3 regions of the Salinifilum ghardaiensis genome follow, and region 2 is predicted to be linked to each of the others. Evidence: riboswitches for the same ligand, from Rfam matches in the RefSeq annotation. Region 2 holds a riboswitch; each other region holds the start of a gene.
The links. A riboswitch is a leader RNA that binds a small molecule or an ion and turns the genes downstream of it on or off. The one in region 2 is predicted to bind cobalamin.
Positions count from the first base shown of each region.

Region 1: linked by a shared signal. The riboswitch ahead of ACVGV0_RS02800 (ribonucleoside-diphosphate reductase subunit alpha) and the one ahead of ACVGV0_RS17900 (precorrin-8X methylmutase) in region 2 are both predicted to bind cobalamin.
Region 3: linked by a shared signal. The riboswitch ahead of ACVGV0_RS12045 (ABC transporter substrate-binding protein) and the one ahead of ACVGV0_RS17900 (precorrin-8X methylmutase) in region 2 are both predicted to bind cobalamin.

Region 1 covers NZ_CM137101.1:623,222-630,498, forward strand. Annotated here, with positions in the region: gene ACVGV0_RS02790 (M28 family peptidase) at 1-485, shown strand, start outside; gene ACVGV0_RS02795 (ribonucleotide-diphosphate reductase subunit beta) at 915-1,991, opposite strand; gene ACVGV0_RS02800 (ribonucleoside-diphosphate reductase subunit alpha) at 2,139-4,652, opposite strand; cobalamin riboswitch at 4,790-5,019, opposite strand; gene ACVGV0_RS02805 (response regulator) at 5,156-5,842, opposite strand; gene ACVGV0_RS02810 (ATP-binding protein) at 5,999-7,277, opposite strand, start outside.
Region 2 covers NZ_CM137101.1:3,924,653-3,931,929, reverse strand. Annotated here, with positions in the region: gene cbiE (precorrin-6y C5,15-methyltransferase (decarboxylating) subunit CbiE) at 1-309, shown strand, start outside; gene cobJ (precorrin-3B C(17)-methyltransferase) at 306-2,066, shown strand; gene ACVGV0_RS17910 (DUF362 domain-containing protein) at 2,059-2,241, shown strand; gene ACVGV0_RS17905 (DUF1876 domain-containing protein) at 2,342-2,611, opposite strand; cobalamin riboswitch at 2,800-2,930, shown strand; gene ACVGV0_RS17900 (precorrin-8X methylmutase) at 3,240-3,842, shown strand; gene ACVGV0_RS17895 (sirohydrochlorin chelatase) at 3,861-4,769, shown strand; gene cobA (uroporphyrinogen-III C-methyltransferase) at 4,753-5,973, shown strand; gene yaaA (peroxide stress protein YaaA) at 6,055-6,795, opposite strand; gene ACVGV0_RS17880 (cytochrome P450) at 6,851-7,277, opposite strand, start outside.
Region 3 covers NZ_CM137101.1:2,620,291-2,627,567, forward strand. Annotated here, with positions in the region: gene ACVGV0_RS12040 (UvrD-helicase domain-containing protein) at 1-2,075, shown strand, start outside; cobalamin riboswitch at 2,232-2,441, shown strand; gene ACVGV0_RS12045 (ABC transporter substrate-binding protein) at 2,504-3,541, shown strand; gene ACVGV0_RS12050 (FecCD family ABC transporter permease) at 3,538-4,581, shown strand; gene ACVGV0_RS12055 (ABC transporter ATP-binding protein) at 4,578-5,381, shown strand; gene ACVGV0_RS12060 (erythromycin esterase family protein) at 5,403-5,876, opposite strand; gene ACVGV0_RS12065 (PEP/pyruvate-binding domain-containing protein) at 6,202-7,277, opposite strand, start outside.

The DNA.
Region 1 (7,277 bases), 1.8 Mb from region 2:
ACGAGGCGTCCGCGGCGTACGCGGGCACGTTCGCGCTGCGGTTGGCCGACGCGGAGGTGTTGCCGATGGCCTACTCCGACTACGCGGAGGCGGTCGTCGGCCACCTGCGGGAGCTGGACGAGCAGCAGTCCGGCGACCCCGTGGTGGACCTGGCACCGGCCTACGCGGCGGCGCGCGAGTGGCGCGCGGCAACGCTGCGGCTGGAGGGCGCGGCACGCGGCGGTGCGGCCGACGCCGAACGGGTCAACGAAGCCCTGGTGCAGCAGGAGCGGGCGCTGACCCGGGAGAAGGGACTGCCCGGCCGCGAGTGGTACAAGCACATGGTCTACGCCCCCGGCACGTACACCGGCTACGAGGTGCAGCCGCTGCCGGCGATCGACGACGCGGTCTCCGAGGGCGATGCGGCCACGGCCGAGGAGTACCGCGACCTGCTGGTCGGGTCGATGCACCAGGCCGCCCGCGCGGCCCGCGACGCGGTGGCGTAGCAGCGGCGACCGGGATCGCCGTGCCGTGATGCTCGCTGCGCGGCGATCCCGCTTGAGCAAAGGCTTGTTTCGCTTGCAGCGGTGACTGCCGCGGGGACGTGCAGAGGTCGAGGATGATTTCCACCGGTATTCGGCTCGCCAGAGCCGAAAGGCCCGCATCGCAACCGGGCCCACTGCGGGAGGTTCCGCGACGTGACCACTCAACACCTCACCTCGCGTGCAGTTTTTGGCTCGTCCCGCGGGAAGCGGTGCCACAGCGCTTCCCGCGGGACGGCCGCGGTCCGCCCGGCGGGGACGGCCGATCCTGCCGGACGGACCGGGTGTGCTCCCGGCGGAGACGGGACGAGCCGGGAGCACGCCGGGGGCAGCGGTCACCGGGCGAGTTGCCCTGCACGGGAGTGGGAGCCGGTGACCGCTGCGCATCGGGGGTCAGTCCCAGTCGAGGGCCGCGCCGCTCTGGTACTCGGTGACCCGGGTCTCGAAGAAGTTCTTCTCCTTGCGCAGGTCCATCGTCTCCGACATCCACGGGAACGGGTTCTCCCGCGCCCCGAAGAGCGGATCCAGGCCGATCTGCTGCGCGCGGCGGTCGGTGATGAAGTGCATGTACTGCTCGCACAGCTCGGCGGTCAGCCCGAGCATCCCGCGCGGCATCGTGTCCCGCGCGTAGGCGACCTCCAGGTCGCAGGCCTCGGCGAGCATGGTGCGCACCTCGCGCTGGAACTGCGCCGTCCACAGGTGCGGGTTCTCCAGCTTGATCTGGTTGATGCAGTCGATGCCGAAGTTCATGTGCAGCGACTCGTCGCGCAGGATGTACTGGTACTGCTCGGCGATGCCGACCATCTTGTTGCGCCGGCCCAGCGCGAGGACCTGCGCGAAACCCGTGTAGAACCACATGCCTTCGAAGATCACGTAGAAGGCGATGAGGTCGCGCAGGAAGTTCTGGTCCGCCTCCGGGGTGCCGGTGGTGAACCCGGGATCTTCCAGGTTCTGCGTGTACTGCAGCGCCCACGCGTCCTTGTCGGCGATGGAGGGGACCTCGCGGTAGGCGTTGAACAGCTCGCCCTCGTCGAGCCCGAGGCTCTCGCAGATGTACTGGAACGTCTGCGTGTGCACCGCCTCCTCGAAGGCCTGCCGCAGCAGGTACTGGCGGCACTCCGGGTTGGTCAGGTGCCGGTACACGGCCAGGACGACGTTGTTGGCCACCAGGGACTCGGCGGTGGCGAAGAACCCGAGGTTGCGCACGAGCATGAGCCGTTCGTCCTCGGTGAGCCCGTCGGAGGACTTCCACAGCGCGATGTCGGCCTGCATGCCGACCTCGGTGGGCATCCAGTGGTTGTGGCAGCCGGCGAGGTACTTCTCCCAGGCCCAGTGGTACTTCAGCGGCAGCAGCTGGTTCACGTCGGCGCGGGCGTTGATCATGGACTTGTCGTCGACGGTGACGCGTCCGGCGTCCCGGTCGATCGCGCCGAGACCGGTGGGATCGGTGTCGTTGGCGGCGGTGGTCATCTCGAGTGCTCCAAGGGGCGTGGACGGCGAGGCAGGCGTCTGTTCCGCTGTCCGGGGCGGGAGGTCGGGGCAGCTGGTCGGGGCAGCTGGGAGTGCAGGGGATTCAGCTGCGGGATCCCGTGCGCAAAACGACCCGGCGAAGTCCAGCTACTGGCAGGCTTCGCAGTCGGGCTCGTCGGCGGCGCACGCGGCGGAGCCGGTCGGCTCGGCGCCGCGCTCCGCGGCCGGGGTCGCCGGGACCGCGTTGAGCTTGCCGTCGGTGCCGCGCAGCGTGCTCTTCTCCACCTGGGTGGCCGAACGGGAGCGCAGGTAGTAGGTCGTCTTCAGGCCCTTGCGCCAGGCCGCGCGGTACAGCGCGTCGAGCTTCTTGCCGCTCGGGGAGGCGATGTAGAGGTTCAGCGACTGCGCCTGGTCGAGCCACTTCTGGCGGCGCGCCGCGGCCTCCACGATCCAGGAGCTGTCCACTTCGAACGCGTTCGCGTACAGCGCCTTGAGGTCTGCGGGGACGCGGTCGATGGCCGAGACGGTGCCGTCGTGGTACTTCAGGTCCGCGACCATCGCCGCGTCCCACAGGCCGCGCCGCTTCAGGTCCCGCACCAGGTACGGGTTGATGGCGGTGAAGTCGCCGGACATGTTGGACTTGACGAACAGGTTCGAGAACAGCGGCTCGACGGACTGGCCCACACCGCAGATGTTCGAGATCGTCGCCGTCGGGGCGATGGCCAGCACGTTGGAGTTGCGCATGCCCGTGTTCCGCACCCGCCGGCGCAGCCCGTCCCAGTCCATGCGCGCGGAGTGGTCCAGCTCGGCGTGCTCGGGGTCGCGCGCCTGCTCGAGCAGGCGCAGCGAGTCGACCGGCAGGATGCCGCGGCTCCACAGCGACCCCTCGAAGGAGGAGTACCGGCCGCGTTCGGCCGCCAGCTGCACCGAGGCGGCGATCGCGTAGTAGCTCACCGCCTCGGTGCTCGTGTCGGCGAACTCGACGGCCTCCGCGGAGGCGAACGGGACGCCCTGCTCGAACAGGGCGTCCTGCAGCCCCATGACGCCCAGCCCGACGGGGCGGTGGCGGAAGTTGGAGTCGCGGGCCTCGTCGAGCGTGTAGAAGTTGAGGTCGATGACGTTGTCCAGCATGCGCACGGCGGTGGTGACCGTGCTCTCCAGCCGCGCGTGGTCGAGGCCGCCGGAGCCGACGTGCGCCCGCAGGTTCACCGACCCGAGGTTGCACACGGCCACCTCGTCCGGGCCGGTGTTCAACGTGATCTCGGTGCACAGGTTGGACGAGTGCACCACGCCCGCGTGCTGCTGCGGCGAGCGCAGGTTGCACGGGTCCTTGAACGTCAGCCACGGGTGGCCGGTCTCGAACAGGGCGGTGAGCATCCGCCGCCACAGCTCCACCGCCCGCACCCGGCGGAACACGGCGATCTCGCCGCGGTCGGCGGCCGCTTCGGCGGCCCGGTAGCGCTCGGCGAAGTCGGTGCCGCAGGCGTCGTGCAGGCCGGGCACCTCGTCGGGCGAGAACAGCGTCCACTCGGCGTCGGCCTCGACGCGCCGCATGAACTCGTCCGGGATCCAGTTCGCCGTGTTCATGTCGTGCGTGCGGCGCCGGTCGTCGCCGGTGTTCTTGCGCAGGTCGAGGAATTCCTCGATGTCGATGTGCCAGGTCTCCAGGTAGGCGCACGCCGCGCCCTTGCGCTTGCCGCCCTGGTTGACGGCGACCGTCGTGTCGTTGGCGATCTTCAGGAACGGCACGACGCCCTGCGAGGTCCCGTTGGTGCCGCGGATGCGCGCACCGAGCCCGCGCACGGGCGTCCAGTCGTTGCCGAGCCCGCCGGAGTACTTCGCGAGCATCGCGTTGCTGCGGTACGAGCGGAAGATCGACGAGAGGTCGTCGTCCACAGTGGTGAGGAAGCACGAGGACAGCTGCGGACGCAGGGTTCCCGCGTTGAACAGGGTCGGCGTCGAGGCCATGAACGTGAACGTCGACAGCAGCTCGTAGAACTCGATCGCACGCCGCTCCCGGTCGTCCTCGTGCAGCGCCAGGCCCATGGCCACGCGCATGAAGAACGCCTGCGGCAGCTCGAACCGCACCCCGTCGTCGTGCAGCAGGTAGCGGTCGTGGAGCGTCTGCAGGCCGAGGTGGGTGAACTGCAGGTCGCGCTCGCCGACGAGCGCGGCGGCCAGCCGATGCAGGTCGAACCGCTCCAGCTCCGGGTCGAGCAGTCCGAGGTGGACGCCCAATCGCACGTAGGCGGGGAAGTGCTCGGCGCAGTCGGTTCCCGGTTCGCCGGTGTCCGATTCGGACGCGGTCGTGCCGAGGTGCTGCAGCGCTTCGCCGCGCAGCGCGTGCAGCAGCAGCCGGGCGCAGACGTGCGAGTAGTTCGGTTCGGACTCGACGAGGGTGCGCGCGGCCATGATCTGCGCCTGCGCGAGCTCCTCGGCGCGCACGCCGTCGTAGAGGTTGCGGCGGATCTCGGCCAGCACCGGTTCGGCGTGCACGTCGGCGAGCCCGCTGGTCGCGTGCTGCACGAGGCGCACCACGCGGTCCCAGTCGAGCGGGCGCAGGCGGCCGTCGGGTTCGCGCACGCTCAGCTCCGGCGTGCGCGCGGGTGCTGCAGGGGGCGCTTGGGTCACGACGCTCTCCTCTCGCGAGTCCGTCCGTATCCGGGACCTCGCGAGCGGGAGTGGTGGACGCCGGCGCGCTGCGCCGCTGCGGTGCGTTCCGCGTGGCGGGTTCTCCACCCGGCGGGGTGGTCCGCGTGTCCGGGGCCCGCCCTCGAGGCCCGGCGTGCGTGCGCGTTCTCCCGCGCACACCGGTGGCAGGTCTTCGGACTCGCGGGCTTCCGGCGCTCGGCCGGCCCTACTGGCCGTCGCTTCCCGGACGTGCGTCCAGTGCTGCACCACCGCGGGGGTGGTGACGGCGGTCGTTCCCGCTCACCGCTGCGGGGCAGTCCCGGATTCCCACCGGGTTCCCTCTCGCCTCACCGGACCGTTCCCGGCCCCGTGAACCACCAGCACCGAGCACACTACATGTTGCGATGCGCGATCGCGAACGGGGCCAGATCCCGTGTCGCGGCGGCTGCTCGATGTCGAGCACCCGGAGCGGGGGCTTCCCCGGAGGCCCTGCTACGCACCCACCCGCGTTTCCGGGGCCACTTCCTCGTGTTTCACCGCACCCACCGGTAGCGGTGCTCGGGCCGCCCCGCCGACCCGTACCGCATCCGCAGCGCGGCCTGCCCGTCGGCGCACAGGTGCTCGAGGTAGCGCCGCGCGGTCACCCGCGCGATGCCGGCGCGCTCGGCGACCTCCACGGCCGACAGGTCGGACTCGGCCGCGCGCAGCGTCTCCGCCACGAGCTGCGCCGTCTCCGCCGTCAGCCCCTTCGGCAGGCTCGTCCGCGAGGTCGGGCGGCGCACGCCGAACACGCGGTCCACGTCCCGCTGGGTGGCCTGCTCCACGCCGGTGAGCTTGTCGCGCACCGCTGCGAAGCGGTCCAGCTGCTCCCGCAGCGCGTCCAGGTTGAAGGGTTTGAGCAGGTAGTACATCGCACCGCCGTGCAGCGCGGCGCGCACGTTGTCGATGTCGCGCAGCGCGGTGATCACCAGCACGTCCACGGGCGTGCCCGGGCCCGGTTCGTCCGGCGCCCGCAGCCGCTGCAGCACGTCGATGCCCGACATGTCCGGCAGGTAGAGGTCGAGCAGGACGAGGTCGGGCTGGTGCTCGGCAACGGCGCGCAGCGCCTCGGCGCCGCTGTGGGCGACGCCGACCACCGCGAACCCCGGCACCGAGGCGACGAAATCCCGGTGGTTGCGCGCCACGCGCGCGTCGTCGTCGACGACGAGCACCGACAGCACCGGCTCCCACCTCCTGCGCGGCGTCCGCGCGGGCCCTCCGCTGGGAGTCCCCGCCTCCGACGGGTCCTGCCCCCGAGGGGCGCGGCTTCCGACGGCACGGCGGCCGCCACCGGCACCGCGCGGACGTGCGCAGCGGCCGGCGACGTTACCGGCGTGCTAGCGCGCATCCTCTCGCACCGGGAGGTAGGCGCTGAACACGGTCTCCTCGGTGGCGTCCACGTCCACCGACCCGTGCCACCGCTGCGCGGCCTGCCGCACCAGCGCGAGCCCGAGCCCGCGGTGGCCGGTGCCGCCGCTCCCCTTGGTGCTCACCCCGGCGGCGAACACCTCCTCGGCGACCGCGGGAGCCGGGCCCGGGCCCGAGTCGGTGACGCGGATCTCCAGCAGCGGTTCGCCGTCCCGGTGCAGCCGCACGAGCAGCTCCACCCAGCCGGAGCCGCCCACGGCTTCGAGGGCGTTGTCCACCAGGTTGCCCACGATCAGCAGCACGTCGTCGCGCAGCTGCGGCGGCAGTTCCCGCGGCACGTCGCTGAGCGCGGCGAGCTCGAACTCCACGCCCCGCTCGGAGGCCTGCGCCGACTTCGCCAGCACGAGCGCCGCCAGCGCGGTGTCGTGGACGCGCTCGGACACGGACGTGCTCGCCCGCGTCGTCGTGGCGGACAGCTCGGACAGGTACTCGCGGGCCTCGCCGACGGCCCCGAGGTCGAGCATGCCGGTGACGGTGTGGATGCGGTTGGCGAACTCGTGGGTCTGCGCGCGCAGGCCGTTGGCCATGGTGCGCACGCCGTCCAGCTCACCGCCGAGCCGCACGATCTCGGTGTGGTCGCGCAGCGTCACCAGCCGTCCCGTGCCCTGCTCCCCGATGCGCACCGGCCTCGGGTTGCACACGAGCAGCCGCCCGCCGACGGCGAGGAACACGTCCTCCCGGGTGTCGGCACCGCTCAGCACGTCGCACAGCTGCTCGTCCAGTCCCAGCTCGCGCGGGGTGCGGCCGACGCAGTCCCGCGGCAGCCCGAGCACCTCGCGGGCCGAGTCGTTGGCCAGCAGCACGGTGCCGTCCGCGCCGACGGCGAGCACGCCCTCGGTGATGGCGTAGAGCAGGGCTTCGCGGCTCTCCAGCAGCTCGGTGATCTCGGCGGGTTCCAGGCCGTGCGTCTTCGCGCGGATCCTGCGGGAGATCCACAGCGCGCCACCCGCGCCGAGGGCGAGGGCGAGCAGCAGGGTCGTGCCGATGACGGGCAGCGCGTTCCGCGCGGCCAGCGTCACCCGCGAGGACAGCACGCCGACGGAGACGTAGCCGACGACCTCCTCGGCCTCGTCGCGCACCGGGACCCGGGCGCGCAGGGTGAGCCCGGCCGGGCCCCACTCCACGCCCGTCCACGTGTTGCCGGCCAGCACCGGTGCCGGGTCGGTGTGCGGGTGGCCGCCGATGGCG
Region 2 (7,277 bases):
GACGCGGTGTTCGTGGGCGGCGGTGGCAGCGAGGTGGTCACCACGTGCGCGAACGTCGGGGCGAACCGCGTGGTCGTCGCCCTCGCGGCGCTGGACCGGATCGCCCCGGCGCGCGATGCGCTGCGCAGCGCGGGCTACGCGGTCGAAGGCGTCCAGGTCGCGGCGAGCAGGCTCGCCGACCTGCCGGACGGATCGGCGCGGTTGGAGGCGGCCAACCCCGTCGTGCTGCTGACGGGGAGCACGCGGGGCAGTGGTGGTACCCGGTCGGACGGCGGCCGGGGTCGGACAACGGACAAGGAGCAGTCGTGATCGGTTTGTTCGCGGTGACCGCGGCGGGACGCCGTGCCGCGGCCGAGCTCGCCGCCCGGATGGGACCGGAGGCGGTCGTCGCGGACGGCCCGGTCTCCGCGGCGGTGCGCCGGTTGTGGGACCACCTCGACGGCGCGGTGTTCTTCCTCGCCAGCGGGGCCACGATCCGCCTGGTGGCGCCGCTGCTGCGGGACAAGCACACCGACCCGGGCGTGGTGTGCGTCGACGAGGCGCGGCACCACGCCGTCGCGCTCCTCGGCGGGCACTCCGGCGGGGCGAACGCGCTGGCCGAACAGGTCGGCGACGTGCTCGGTGCGACGCCGGTGGTGACCACGGCCAGCGACGCCACCGGCAGCACCCCGCTGGACGAGGTGGTCGAGGCGCTGGACGCGGTCGTCGACGGCGATCTCGCCGGTTGCGGGGTCGCCGTGCTCAACGGCGAACCGGTGCGGGTGGTCAACCCGCACGGCTTCCCGCTGCCCGCGCTGCCGGAGAACGTCCGCACCGACGTCGAGGAGCCGCGGTGGACGGTTCTGGTGGACGACCGGCACCGCCCGGACTTCGACGAGACGGACAACGTCCTGCGGCTGGTGCCGCGGACGCTCGTGGTCGGTGTCGGTTCGGCCAGCGGGGTCTCCCGCACCGCGGTGGTCGAGACGCTCGCCCGGCTGGAGTCCGAGCACGACCTCGACCCGCGCGCGATCCGCGCCGCGGCCAGCGTCGACCTCAAGGCCGAGGAGACCGGCATCCTGCAGGCGGTGCAGGACCTGGGCTTCTGGCACTCCAGCGACGGCGGTGACGAGCTGCCGCTGCTGACCTACCCGGCCCAGCAGCTCGCCGAGGTCGCCGTGCCCAACCCGAGCGAGACCGTGCGGGCCGAGGTCGGCACGCCCAGCGTCTCCGAGGCCGCGGCGCTGACCGGAGCCGCCGAGCTCGCCGAGGGCGGGGAGGTGCAGCTCGTCGCGGACAAGATCAAGGGCGCGGACGTCACCGCCGCCGCCGCCCGGATCCGCCCCCGGGGGCGGCTGGCGATCGTCGGCCTGGGCCCGGGGACCCCCGAACTGCGCACCGCGCGCGTGGAGGCGGAACTGCGCCGCGCCTCCGTGGTCGTCGGGCTGGACCAGTACCTCGACCAGGTGCGGCACCTGCTGCGGCCGGGCACCGAGGTCCGCAGCAGCGGCCTCGGCCAGGAGGAGGCCAGGGCCGAGGAAGCCGTGACGCTGGCGCGGACCGGCAACGCCGTGGCGCTCATCGGTTCCGGCGACGCCGGCGTGTACGCCATGGCCAGCCCCGCGCTGGAGAAGGCGTCCTCGGACATCGAGGTGGTGGGCGTTCCGGGGGTGACCGCGGCGCTCGCGGCCTCGGCGCTGCTCGGCGCGCCGCTCGGCCACGACCACGTGCTCATCAGCCTGTCCGACCTGCACACGCCGTGGGAGATCATCGAGCGGCGCGTGCGCGCCGCGGCGGAGGGCGACCTCGTGGTGTGCTTCTACAACCCGCGGTCGGTGCAGCGCGACTGGCAGCTGGGGCGTGCGCTGGAGATCCTCGCCGAGTCCCGACCGGCGACCACGCCGGTCGGCGCCGTGCGGCAGGCCTACCGGCCCGACCAGGGCGTTTGGTGCGCACCGATCGCCGAGTTCGATCCGGGTTCGGTGGACATGCTCACCACCGTGATCGTGGGCTCCTCGCAGTCGGCCGTGCTCAGCGACCGCTTCGTCACGCCGCGCGGCTACCGGTGGATGACCAGCGATGCCTGAGGACCCGCTGGTGATCACCACCGACTGCACCGCCTGCGGCGCGTGCCTGCTGACGTGCCCGGAGCACGCGCTGCGCCCCGCTCCGGGGCGCCCGCGGGTGGTGGCCGACCGGTGCACCGCCTGCGGCGAGTGCGTGGAGATCTGCCCGGCCGATGCCATCCGCCTGCTGGAGTAGGTTCCTGCCCGGGCAGGGTGCCGCGCCCGCCGCAGCGGCAGCGGGCGCGACCGGGAGCTCTCCGGCCCCGGCCGCGCCGCCCCGCTCGGGGCCGTCCCGCTCAGGCGGGCAGCCGCACGCGGCGGTTCAGCTGCTGGCCGATGTCGGACGCCGCCGTGTCCAGCAGTTTGTGCGCCAGTTCGAACAGCGCGCGGGCCGTCGCGATTTCGTCCCCGATCTGGGGGACCTCGGGATCGTCGGGATGCCGCCGCGCCGTGCCGTGGCCGTGTACGACCTGGCCGCTCGGCGTGGTGAACCCGACATCGCACGTCGTCTTCGAACCCTGTTCGACGACTTGGAGATCGAGGGTGATCGTGTGCGTCTCGTTCATGGTCGCCTCCCGGGCCGTGCTGGGCAGAGCGCCACCACGGTGACTCCAGGATGGAGGTCGCGCTGGCGGAACGGAACCCGACGCGTCACCCACACGGGGTGGAACCGGACCCCTGCACGCTCTGTGATCGAATTCACCGGGTTTGACCTCGCGGGGTTCGCGGGCGAAGATGCGGCGGTCGGTGACAGAGGAACCCGGTGCGAATCCGGGACGGACCCGCCCACTGTGACCGGGTGAGCGGGCGCCGCGCAGGAATGGCCACGGCCGGAGACGGCGGGAAGGCCGACGGCGCTCGCGATGATCCGGGAGTCAGGAGACTCAGCACCGACCCCGCGCCGCACCGCGGCGCGCGGCGCCCTCGCCGGCCCCTCGGGCGGGAAACCCAGGAGGTTCGTGGACCGATGTCTCGCGTGCTGCGTCCGCCGCGCGGACGAGCGCGGCCGCAGCGCTGCGGAGTGCGGTTCGGCGCGCCGCGGTGGCGCGCGCGTGCCCGCGCAACCGCGGGCGAGCGCGCCCGCGCCGCCGTCCGGTGCCCCCGGCGCGGTCCCGGGGAGCGGGCGCGCCGCGGAGTCGAACGCGCGCCCGGCGCGGAGCGGCCGGGCGCGCCGAGCCCGATCTCATGCGAAGGATGACCGTGCGCAGGAAAGTGCATCCGATCGAAACCGAGTCCTACCGCATCATGCGGCAGCGCGCCGATTTCGCGCACCACCCGCCGCTGGCGCGCGCCGTCGTGGAGCGCGTGGTGCACACCACCGCCGATCCGAGCTGGGTGGGCGAAGTCGTCACCACCGAGTCCGCAGCTGAGCAGGGTCGGCGCGCGCTCGTGGGCGGCGCGCCGCTGGTCTGCGACGTGCGCATGGTCGCCGCGGGAGTGACCGCCCGCGACTCGCGCGTCGGCCTGGACCACCCGTCGGTGGCGGAAACCGCCGGACAGGCGGAAATAACCCGATCGGCCGCGGGAATCCGTTGCGCCGCAAGGGATTTTCCCGACGGTGCGGTGTGGGCCATCGGGAACGCCCCCACGGCGCTGACCGAGCTGCTGCGGTTGGCCGCCGGCGGCGAGGTGCGCCCGGCGCTCGTCATCGGGGTGCCGGTGGGTTTCGTCGGCGCCGTCGAGTCGAAGGCCGCGCTGCGCGGGAGCGGACTTCCCGCGGTGAGCACGCTGTCCGAGCGCGGCGGTGCCGCCATCGCGTCCGCTGCGGTGAACGCGTTGTTGTACTGGCAAGATTGACGAATCCGGAGGTAACCAGTGAATCGACCGCGACCACTCCTGCTCGTCGGACACGGCACAGTGGACGAAGGCGGGGTGGGTGAGTTCCGCGCGTTCACGCAGCGGGTCGCCGAGCGCGTCTCCGCCGCGGGGATCGACGTCGGCGGAGGGTTCATCGAACTGTCCGCGCCCGCCGTGAACGAGGCGTGGGACGACCTCGCCGAACGCGGCCACGCCGAAATGGTCGCCGTGCCACTGGTCCTCGTCGCCGCCGGGCACGGCAAGGGCGACATCCCGGCCGCGCTGGAGCGCGAGGTGAAGCGCAACCCCGCCACCCGCTACGTCTTCGGCCGCCCGCTCGGCCCCCACCCGACGCTGCTGTCGGTGCTGTCCGAACGCATCGAGGCGGAGGTTCCCCGTTCGGAGTGGACGGACACGGCCGTCGTCCTCGTCGGCCGCGGCTCCACCGACCCGGACGCGAACTCCGAGGTGTCCAAGGTCTCACGGCTCTTGCAGGAAACCGGCGGTTTCGCCACCGTGGAGACGTCGTTCATCTCGCTGGCACCGCCGGACGTTCCCGGCGGTCTGGAGCGCGCTCGCCGGCTGGGTGCGAAACGGGTCGTGGTGGCGCCGTACTTCCTCTTCGACGGAGTGCTGCCGCAGCGGGTCGTGACGCAGGCGCACGAGTACGGCGAGCGGAATCCGGACATCGATGTCCGGGTCGCCGGGTACCTGGGCAACACCGACGCGCTGGCCGACCTCGTCGTGGAGCGCTACCACGAGGCCCTGCACGGCGACATCCGGATGAACTGCGATACCTGCGCGTATCGCGTGCTGCTGCCCGGGTTCGAGGACAAGCTGGGCCAGCCGCAGACACCGCACCACCACCCGGACGATCCGACCGGACAAGGTCATGGCCACGGACACGCACATGGGCACGCGCACTGACACACCGACAGAGCACCACTACCTCGCCGGGTTGGACCTGCGCGGGCGACGCGTCGTCGTCGTCGGCGCGGGCACCGTGGCGCAGCGGCGCCTGCCGCGGCTCGTCGGCGCGGGGGCCGAGGTCGAGGTGATCGCACCGGAGGCCACCCCCGCCGTGGAGTCCATGGCCGATCGCGGCGAGGTGCGCTGGACGCGCCGCGCCTTCGCCGCGGGCGACCTCGCCGAGGCGTGGTACGCCGTGGCGGCGGCCTCCGACGACGCGGTCAACGCAGCCGTCGGCGCGGAAGCCGAGCGCAACCGGGTGTTCTGCGTGCGCGCCGACGACGCCCCCGCGGGCAGCGCCGTCACCCCCGCCGTGGGCGAGCACGACGGGCTGCTGCTCGGGGTGCTCGCAGGGGGCGAACCCCGGCGGTCGGTGGCGGTGCGCGACGGCCTCGTGGAGGCGCTGCAGTCCGGCGTCGTCGACGAGCACGCGGAACCGCCGTCCCCCGGCGTCGCGCTCGTCGGCGGCGGGCCGGGCGCGCCCGACCTCATCACGGTGCGCGGGCGGCGCCTGCTGGCCAAGGCCGACATGGTGCTCACCGACCACCTGGCGCCGCGCGAGCTGCTCGACGAGCTCGGCTCGCACGTCGAGGTCGTGGACGCTTCCAAGATCCCGTACGGACGGGCGGCGAACCAGGAGGTCATCAACCGGACGCTCATCGACGGCGCCCGCGCCGGGAAGTTCGTGGTGCGCCTCAAGGGCGGCGACCCGTACGTGTTCGGCCGCGGTTTCGAGGAGCTGCTGGCGTGCACCGAGGCGGGCGTGCCGGTGACGGTGGTGCCCGGCATCACCAGCGCGTTCTCCGCCCCCGCGGTCTCGGACGTGCCGGTCACCCACCGCGGCGTGGCGCACGAGGTGGTCGTCGTCTCCGGCCACGTGCCCCCGGACGACGAGAAGTCGCTGGTGGACTGGCCCGCACTGGCGCGGCTGAGCGGCACGCTCGTGCTCATGATGGCGGTGCGCCGGCTCGACGCGTTCGCCGACGTGCTGCTGCGGCACGGGCGCCCGGCCGACACCCCGGTGGCGGTCATCCAGGAGGGAACCATGCCGGGGCAGCGGACGGTGCGCAGCACGCTCGGCGCGATCGCCGAGGACGTCGAGCATGCGGACGTGGCCCCGCCGGCGATCGTCGTCATCGGACCCGTGGCCGGGCTCAAGTGAGGGTCGAGTGCGGGTCCCGCTCCTCCCGGCGGTCCCGGCCGTCCCCCGGAGCCCGGGCGACGGCCGAGTCCGGACTTCCCGTCACCGCACGATGAGCGCGAAGCGCTGCTCCCCCTCGCGCTCCACCGCGAAGCCGTCCGACCGCACGAGGTCCAGCAGGTCGTCCACTGTGGCGGGTTCTGCGGCGGTCGCGGCGAGGCTGCGCGCCAAGCGCCCCTTGTAGGACTTGTTGTGGTGGCTGACGACCTTGCGCTCGCCGCGGGAGTCCTCCGAGAGCACGCGCACACCCGCGGCGGCGGGAACGCGCGCCAGCGCGGCGTAGGCGCCCGAGCGCAGGTCGACGACGAGCTCGTCCAGCCCGCCCAGCACCGGCTCCAGCACGGGGCGCCACACCGGCCGCAGCTTCCCCGCACCGGGCAGCCGCGCATCGGCCGACATCCGGTACGGTGGGATCTCGTCGGTGCCGCGCACCAGCCCGAACAGCGCCGAGGCCACGGCCAGGCGCCGGTCGGCCCGGCCGCGCTCGTGCCCGTCCAGCGAGCGCACGTCGAGCGCGTCGTAGAGCACGCCGGTGTAGCGCTCCAGCGCGGGCGCCGTCGGGGCCTTCCACAGCTCCGCGTTCAACCGCACCTGGTCCACCTGGCGCTCGGAGATCCCGAGCGCGGACAGGCTCGCCGGGACGTCTTCGGCCAATGTGGACAGTTCGGTGGCCAGCGCGCGGCGCGCGTCGTTCAGCTCCGGGAACGACAGGGACTCCAGCTGGAGCGGAGCGCCCTCGCCGCCGGTCGTCTTCGTCTCCGAGGGAGGCAGCACGATGAGCACGGCCCCAGGGTAGGCGCCCGCACGCACCGACCGGTCCGGCGGGCGCGCCCGGCTGTCACGTCCGCGCGGCGGTGGTGGACCGGCTGGCGCCTCCGGCGCGCACCGGCAGCGCGGACAGGCCGTGGATGATCGAGCTCGCGCGATGGCGCACCGGTCCCGCCCGCCGCAGGTCCGGCAACCGCATCGCCAGGGTCCGCAACGCGACCTCACCCTCCAACCGGGCCAGCGGAGCTCCCAGGCAGTAGTGCCGGCCGCCGGCGAAGGCCAGGTGTTCCCCGCGGTCGCGGCGGGTGATGTCGAAGCGCTCCGCCTCGGCGTGCTGCCGCGGGTCGCGGCCCGCAGAACCGAGCAGCACGAGCACCGTGCCGTTCACCGGCAGCGCACACCCGCCCAGCTCGACCGGCTCGTGCGCCACCCGAACCGTCGCCTGCACCGGGGCGTCCCAGCGCAGCGTCTCCTCCACCGCGGCGGGCGCGCGCTGC
Region 3 (7,277 bases), 1.3 Mb from region 2:
ATCCCGCGTTGGGTGAGGCGATCCGTCGGCTGCGTGCCGGGCGGGTGCGCCGCGAGGCCGGCTTCGACGGGCAGTACGGGGTGATCCGCCTGTTCGACCCGGGCGAGGCGGCCGAGTGGGGCGGGTCCGCGTTAGCCCTGTTCGACGCGCCGACCCCCACCGTGCCGGCCCGGCGCGCTGCGGACGCGCCGGGCGGGGCTGCGGCGCCAGCCGGGGCGGGCGAGCACGCGGATGCGGCCACCGGCGGCAGGGAGGCTGCCGAGGAGCCCCCCGGTCAGGCCGCGCCCGCCCGCCCGGGCGTCGCGGTCGGCGCTGAGCAGACCGGTGACGGCACGGAACCCCCGGAGCCGGACGCGGTCGCGGCGACGGGCCTGCTGGCCGGGTTGGACGGTGCGCAGGCCGCGGCCGCGGCCTGCGCCGGCGGGCCGCTGCTGATCGTGGCCGGACCGGGCACGGGCAAGACCCGCACGGTCACCCACCGGCTGGCGCACCTGGTCGCCGAGCGCGGCGCGGACCCGCGGACGTGCCTGGCGGTCACGTTCACCCGCCGCGCCGCGGCGGAGATGCGGCAGCGCTTGGAGGGGCTGCTCGGTGCTCCGGCCGCGGAGATGACGGTGACCACGTTCCACGGCCTGGCGCTGCGGATCCTGCGCGAGCACGCCGACGCGGCGGGGCTCACCGCCGGGTTCGGCATCGCCGACGCGGCCGTGCAGCACGACCTGCGGCTGGCGCTGGCCGGCGACCAGGGCGGGGCGCGGCGGCTGGCGGACGCGGCCGGCCGCGTCCGGCTGGGCGAGCCGGTCGAGGAGGACGTGGCCGCGCTGGTGCGGCGCTACCACCAGGCGCTGGCCGAGCGCGACCTGGTCGACTTCGACGGGCTGCTGGACGCGGCGGTGGCCGTGCTCGCCGAGCACCCGCAGGCCGCCGCGGCGTGGCGGGACCGGTTCGCGTGGATCACCGTCGACGAGTACCAGGACGTCGACGCGGTGCAGTACCGGCTGCTGCGGCAGCTGGCCCCGCCGGAGGGCAACGTGACCGCCATCGGCGACCCGGACCAGGCGATCTACGCCTTCCGCGGCGCCGACGTGGGCTACTTCCTGCGGTTCACCGCGGACTTCCCCACCGCGCGGGTGTGCCACCTGCAGCGCAACTACCGCAGCGGGGCGCACATCCTCACCGCGGCGCAGCGGGCGGTGGCGGCGTCGACGTTCGTGCCGGACCGGGTGCTGGCCGCGGCCGGGGACCGGCCGGCGCACCGGATCGTGCGGCACACCGCCGCCGACGAGCACGCCGAGGCGGCCTACATCGCCGGCACGGTCGAGCAGCTGCTCGGCGGGGCGTCGTTCCACGCGTTGGACGCGGGTCGGGCCAGCGGGCACGAGCGCGGCGGGTTCGGTTTCGGCGACGTCGCCGTGCTCTACCGCACCGAGGCGCAGGCGCACGCCCTGGCCGAGGCGTTGGACCGGCAGGGCCTGCCGGTGCAGCGCCGTTCGCACGAGCGGCTGGCCCAGCGCACCGGGGTGCGGCTGGTCACCGACGAACTCGCCCGCGCCGGCGGGGGCGCCGCGGACGACGTGGTCACCGGGATGCGGCGGGCGGCCGAGGTGGTGGCCGGGCGGGTGCCGGACGAGACGGCCGCGCAGGTGCACCACGCGGTGGATCTGCTGCTGCCGCTGGCCCGCCGCTGCCGCGACGTGACCGAGCTGGCCCGCGAGGTCGCGCTCGGCGCGGAGGTCGACGTGCTGGACCCGCGGGCCGAGGCGGTGTGCCTGCTGACGCTGCACGCGGCCAAGGGCCTGGAGTTCCCGGTGGTGTTCCTGGCCGGCTGCGAGGACGGGCTGCTGCCGCTGTCGTGGCCGCAGTCCCCGCCGGACGAGCAGGCGCTCGCCGAGGAGCGGCGGCTGGTGTTCGTGGGCATGACCCGCGCGCACGAGCGGTTGTACCTCACCGGTGCGGCGCGCCGCGGCGGTCGCGACCGGCGCCGCAGCCCGTTGCTGGACGGGTTGGGCGATGCGGTCGTCGATGCGCAGCCGGTGCGGCGCCAGCCGCGGCCGCGGCAGCTGAGCCTGCTGTGACTCCTCGACGGCCTGGGGGTGCCGCCGCGGCTGCCTGACCCGACCGCCCGGGTCGTCCGGGCGGGGCCGCGGGGGTGCCCCAACTCACCCCTCACCCGCCGGATCGCGGCGTGACCAGGGGTTTCGCCGGGGCGGGTGGGCCGGGTCGGCGCGGGTGGTACGTTGTCGTTCGCCAGTCGAACTCACGCGCGACGTGAGTCAGGGAATCCGGTGCGAATCCGGAACTGACGCGCAGCGGTGTGGGCGACGGGCGGAACACGGAGTCGTGGAACGGCCCCGGGCTCAGCCACTGGAGCACGCCCTCCGGGAAGGCGTTCCGCCCGGAAGACCCCGAGTCCGAAGACCTGCTGGCTCCCGGCCCGCGCGGCCGGGTCTTGTCATGCACCCGCGGGCCCGCGTCTCGGCCCCTTCGACACCGAGGAGCGTTCGTGCGCTTGCTGTCGGCACTGCACCGCCTCGCTCTGCCGTTGTCCCTGCTGTCCGCGCTCGCGCTGCTGGCCGGCTGCGGTACCGCAGCGGCGCCGCAGCAGCAACCGCCCGCCCCCGGCTACCCCCGCGCCGTGGACAACTGCGGCACGCGCACCGAACTGGACCGGCCGCCGCAGCGGGTCGTGTCGCTGAACCAGGGCACCACGGAGATCCTGCTGGCGCTCGGGCTGGGCGACCGCATCGTGGGCACGTCCATGTGGACCGACCCGCTGCCGCAGGAACTGGCCGCGGCGAACGCGTCGGTGCCGCGCCTGGCCGACGACATGCCGTCGTTCGAGTCGGTGCTGGCCGCCGAACCCGACTTCGTCACCGCCTCGTTCGTGTCCACCCTCGGCCCCGGCGGGGTCGCCACGCGGGGACAGTTCGCCGAGCTCGGCGTGAACAGCTACCTCTCCCCCGCCGACTGCGCCAAGGACAACAGCGGCTCCGGCGACGGGCGGCGGCAGCACCCGCTGTCGATGCAGACCCTCTACCGCGAGGTCCGCGAGCTGGCGGAGCTGTTCGACGTGCCCCGGCGCGGCGAACGACTCGTCGCCGACCTGCAGGCACGCATGGACCGCGCCACCCGCGGCCTCGACGCCTCCGGCACGTCGCTGATGTTCTGGTTCGCCAACTCCGAGTCGCCCTACCTGGCGGGCTGCTGCGGCGCGCCGGGCATCATCACCGACCAGGTCGGCGCGCGCAACGCCTTCGCCGACACGCACGCGGAGTGGCCGCAGATCAACTGGGAGACCGTGGCCGAGCGCAACCCGGACGTGCTCGTGCTCGGCGACCTCTCGCGCCGGTCGGAGACGGCCGAGACCGCGCGCGCCAAGATCGCCTTCCTCGAGTCGCACCCGGCCACGGCCCACATGGACGCGGTCGAGAACCACCGGTACGTGCGGCTGAGCGGGCAGGCGATGAACCCGTCGATCCGCACCGTGGCCGGAGTGGAGAAGGTCGCCGCCAAGCTGCGCGAGTTCGGGCGCGACCGGTGAGCGCGGCCGGGACGACCCGCGCGGCCCGGCGCGCGTGGCTGCCGCTGTTGCTGGTGGTGGGGCTGGCCGCGCTGGCGGGATCGGTGGCCGTGGCCATCACCATCGGCCCGGCCGAGATCCGCGTCGGCGACGTGTACGCCACCGTGGCCGCCCGCCTCGGGCTCGGCGAGTCCTCGCTGTCGCTGATCCGCGAGGGCATCGTGTGGAACCTGCGGCTGCCGCGCACGCTGCTGGCCGCGGTGTGCGGCGCGGGCCTGGCCACCTGCGGGGCGATCATGCAGTCGCTGCTGCGCAACCCGCTGGCCGACCCGTTCGTGCTGGGCGTGTCCTCCGGCGCGTCGACCGGGGCGGTGCTGGTGCTCGTGCTCGGCTTCGGCGGCGGGGCGGTGTCGATGTCGGCCGGCGCGTTCGCCGGCGCGATCGTCTCGTTCACCCTCGTGCTGGTGCTGGCGCACCTGCTCGGCGGCACCACCGACCGGGTGGTGCTGGCCGGGGTGGCGGCGATGCAGCTGTTCTCGGCGCTGACCTCGTTCATCGTGCTCACCTCGGCCGACGCGCAGACCACGCGCGGGGTGATGTTCTGGCTGCTGGGGTCGCTGGGCAACGCCGCCTGGACCGAGGTGGCCACGTGCACCGCGGCGCTGGCGGTGGCGCTGGTGCTCTGCGGCGGCCACGCCCGGTCGCTGGACGCGTTCGCCTTCGGCGAGGACGCCGCGGCCGCTCTCGGCGTGGCGGTGGCCCGCACGCGGCTGGTGCTGCTGTGCACCACGGCGCTGCTCACGGCGGTGGTCGTCAGCGCCGTCGGCGCGATCGGGTTCGTCGGCCTGGTGCTGCCGCACGCCGCGCGCGCCGTGGCGGGGGCGAACCACGCGCGGCTGCTGCCGGTGACGGCGCTGGCCGGGGCGGTGTTCCTGGTGTGGGTGGACACCCTCGGCCGCACGCTGCTCGACCCGCAGGAGATCCCCGTGGGCGTGATGACCGCGCTGATCGGCGTGCCCGCGTTCGTGCTCATCCTCTACCGCGCCCGGGAGACGCGATGACCGGTGACGGACTGGCCGCGGACCGCGTGACCCGCACGCTCGGCGGCGCGCTCGTCCTCGACGGGGTGAGCCTCACCCCGCAGGAGGGTTCCACCGTCGGCGTGCTCGGACCGAACGGGTCCGGCAAGTCGACGCTGCTGCGGCTGCTGGCCGGGGTGCTCTCCCCGACCGCGGGAGTGGTCACGCTGGACGGCCGCGCGCTCGCGGACCTCGGCCGCCGCGCCGTGGCCCGGCGAGTGGCGGTGGTCGAGCAGCACAGCGACACGCAGGTGCCGCTGTCCGTGGTCGAGGTGGTGCGGCTGGGCCGCATCCCGCACCGCCGGCCGTGGCAGCCCGCCTCGGCCGCCGACGAGACCGCGGTGCAGGACGCGCTGGAGCGCACCGGCTTGGCCGGCAAGGCCGACCGGCGGTGGCAGACGCTGTCCGGCGGGGAGCGCCAACGGGTGCAGATCGCCCGCGCCCTGGCGCAGCAGCCGCGGGAGCTGCTGCTGGACGAGCCGACGAACCACCTGGACATCCAGCACCAGTTCGACCTGCTGAACCTGTTCGTCGACCTGCCGACGACGACCGTGGTGGCGCTGCACGACCTCAACGTCGCCGCGATGTACTGCGACCACGTCGTCGTGCTCGACCAGGGCCGCGTCGTCGCCGCCGGGGAGCCGCACGCGGTGCTCACCGCCGAGCGCATCGCCGAGGTGTGGGGCGTGACCGCGGTGGTCACGCACGAACCCGAGGGATACCCGCACGTGCGGTTCGTGCCCGCGCGCCGCGACGCGCGGGCCGCCGCGCCCTCCGGGTAGGCCGGGTGCCGGTTCCCGGTTTCATGCAGTGCTGCGGAGCGGGCGCATCGGCGCGCTGCGCCGCACGTGCAGGAACCCGTCGAGCGCGTCGCGCACCGACGGGCCGGTGACGTGGTGGTCCGCATCGGCGGCAGGGTCGTAGTGCGGGCCGACGAGCCGGGTCCGCCAGGGTCCGTCGAGCCAGTCCTGCACCGCCGGCGGGGTCTCGACGTCCCGGAGTGGGAGCGAGCCGGCGTCGATCACCGACAGCGGCGCCTCGGTGAACTGGGCAGGGGTCGGCGGGACCGATCCGTCGTCGACTTCCCCGACGGTGGCCGCGACCGCGACGCAGCCGTCGCCGAGCTCGGCGCGGAGGTGCCCGCCGGAACTGCGGTGCGTGCCGCCGCCGGGGCGAGTCCGCGGTGGCAGCCCCTCGCGACGCTGAGCTGGCGAATCCCGCCGCCCCGCCCATCCGTCCGGGTGAGCTGGCTGGCCGACTCCAGTGTGGAGTGCCACCGTAACTCCGCCGGTGCGGGCGCGGCGGTGCGCCGACCGGCGACATGTCAGTGCACATCACACGAGTTGGAGAACGACGTGCGCACACTACTGCGATCCGCCGGCATCCTCGCCCTGTCCGGAGTGCTGATCAGCCTCGCGGCCCTGGCCTTCCGCAAACAGCCCCGAAAGTCTTGACGGTCCGCCCCTGCGAAGGTGACGGCTCTCCCGCTGAAAGCCCCGGACGGACACCACCGTCCGGGGTGGCGAGCACACCGGAAGACCGCGTCGTCCCCCACCCCGGACGCGGCACCGAGCGGGGCGGCGCTGCCGGCACCGCAGGGCCTCACCCGCCGCGCGCCGCAGCAGCGCCGGCGTCGGTGACGGTGCCGGCGGTGCCGTCGACGGTGACCCGCTGCCCGTCGACGAGGCGGCGGGTCGCGCCGAAAACACCGATGACGGCGGGGATGCCGTACTCGCGGGCCACGGTGGGCCCGTGCGCGTTGGGCCCGCCGCTTTCGGTGACCACCCCGCCGGCGGTCAGGAACAGATGCGTCCACCCCGGGTCGGTGGTCGCGGCGACGAGGACGTCGCCCGGATCGATCCGCGCCGTGCGCGGGTCGGACAGCACCCGAGCGGTGCCGGTGACGCGTCCCGGCGCGCCGGAGGTGCCCCGCAACGCGCCGTCACCGCCGTCCTCGGGGGCGAGCAGCTCCGGTTCGGTGCCGTCGGACAGCAGCAGTTCGGGCACGCGGGGCCGACGCTGTTCCCGCGCGTGCTCGGCGCGGCGCTGCGCGACCAGCGCGCGGTGGTCGACGCCGCCGTCGACGGCGGCGCGGACTTCGAGCACCTCGAGGAACAGCACGTCCTCGGCGGTGTCGAGCCGCCCGGCGGCGGCGAGTTCGGCGCCGACGGCCAGCAGCTGCTCGCGGACCTCGCCGATGAGGTGGGACCAGGCGGACTTCGGCAGCTCCCGCAGCCCGGACAGGGCGCGGGCGCGGCGCATGCAGAACCCGGCCAGCCGGGCCCGCAGCGGCCGCTCGCCCCGGGCGCGCTCCACCACGTCGTCCAGGGTGGCCTCGGCCTCGGCCGCCGCGGTGGCGTAGCGGCGATCGGGCGCCTCGGACGGGTCGGTCACGCGCAGGTAGTTGGCCAGCGCGGTGAACACGGGCGTGGGGTCCTCGCGCCAGCGGGGCGTGCCCACGTCCACTTCGGCCGCGGCGCGGTGCCCGTAGCGGGCCAGGAACGCCGCCAGCCCGAGGTCGGGCAGCCGGCCCCGCTGGTAGTCGGCGGCCAGCTGCTGCGGCGGGGTGTTCGTCAGCAGTTCGCGGTGCGCGGCGGCGTCGCGGGCCAGCCGCCACAGGGCCAGGTCCATGTCCGTGGTCGGGTTGTGCGGCATGCCCCGCAGCACCGCGTCGACCT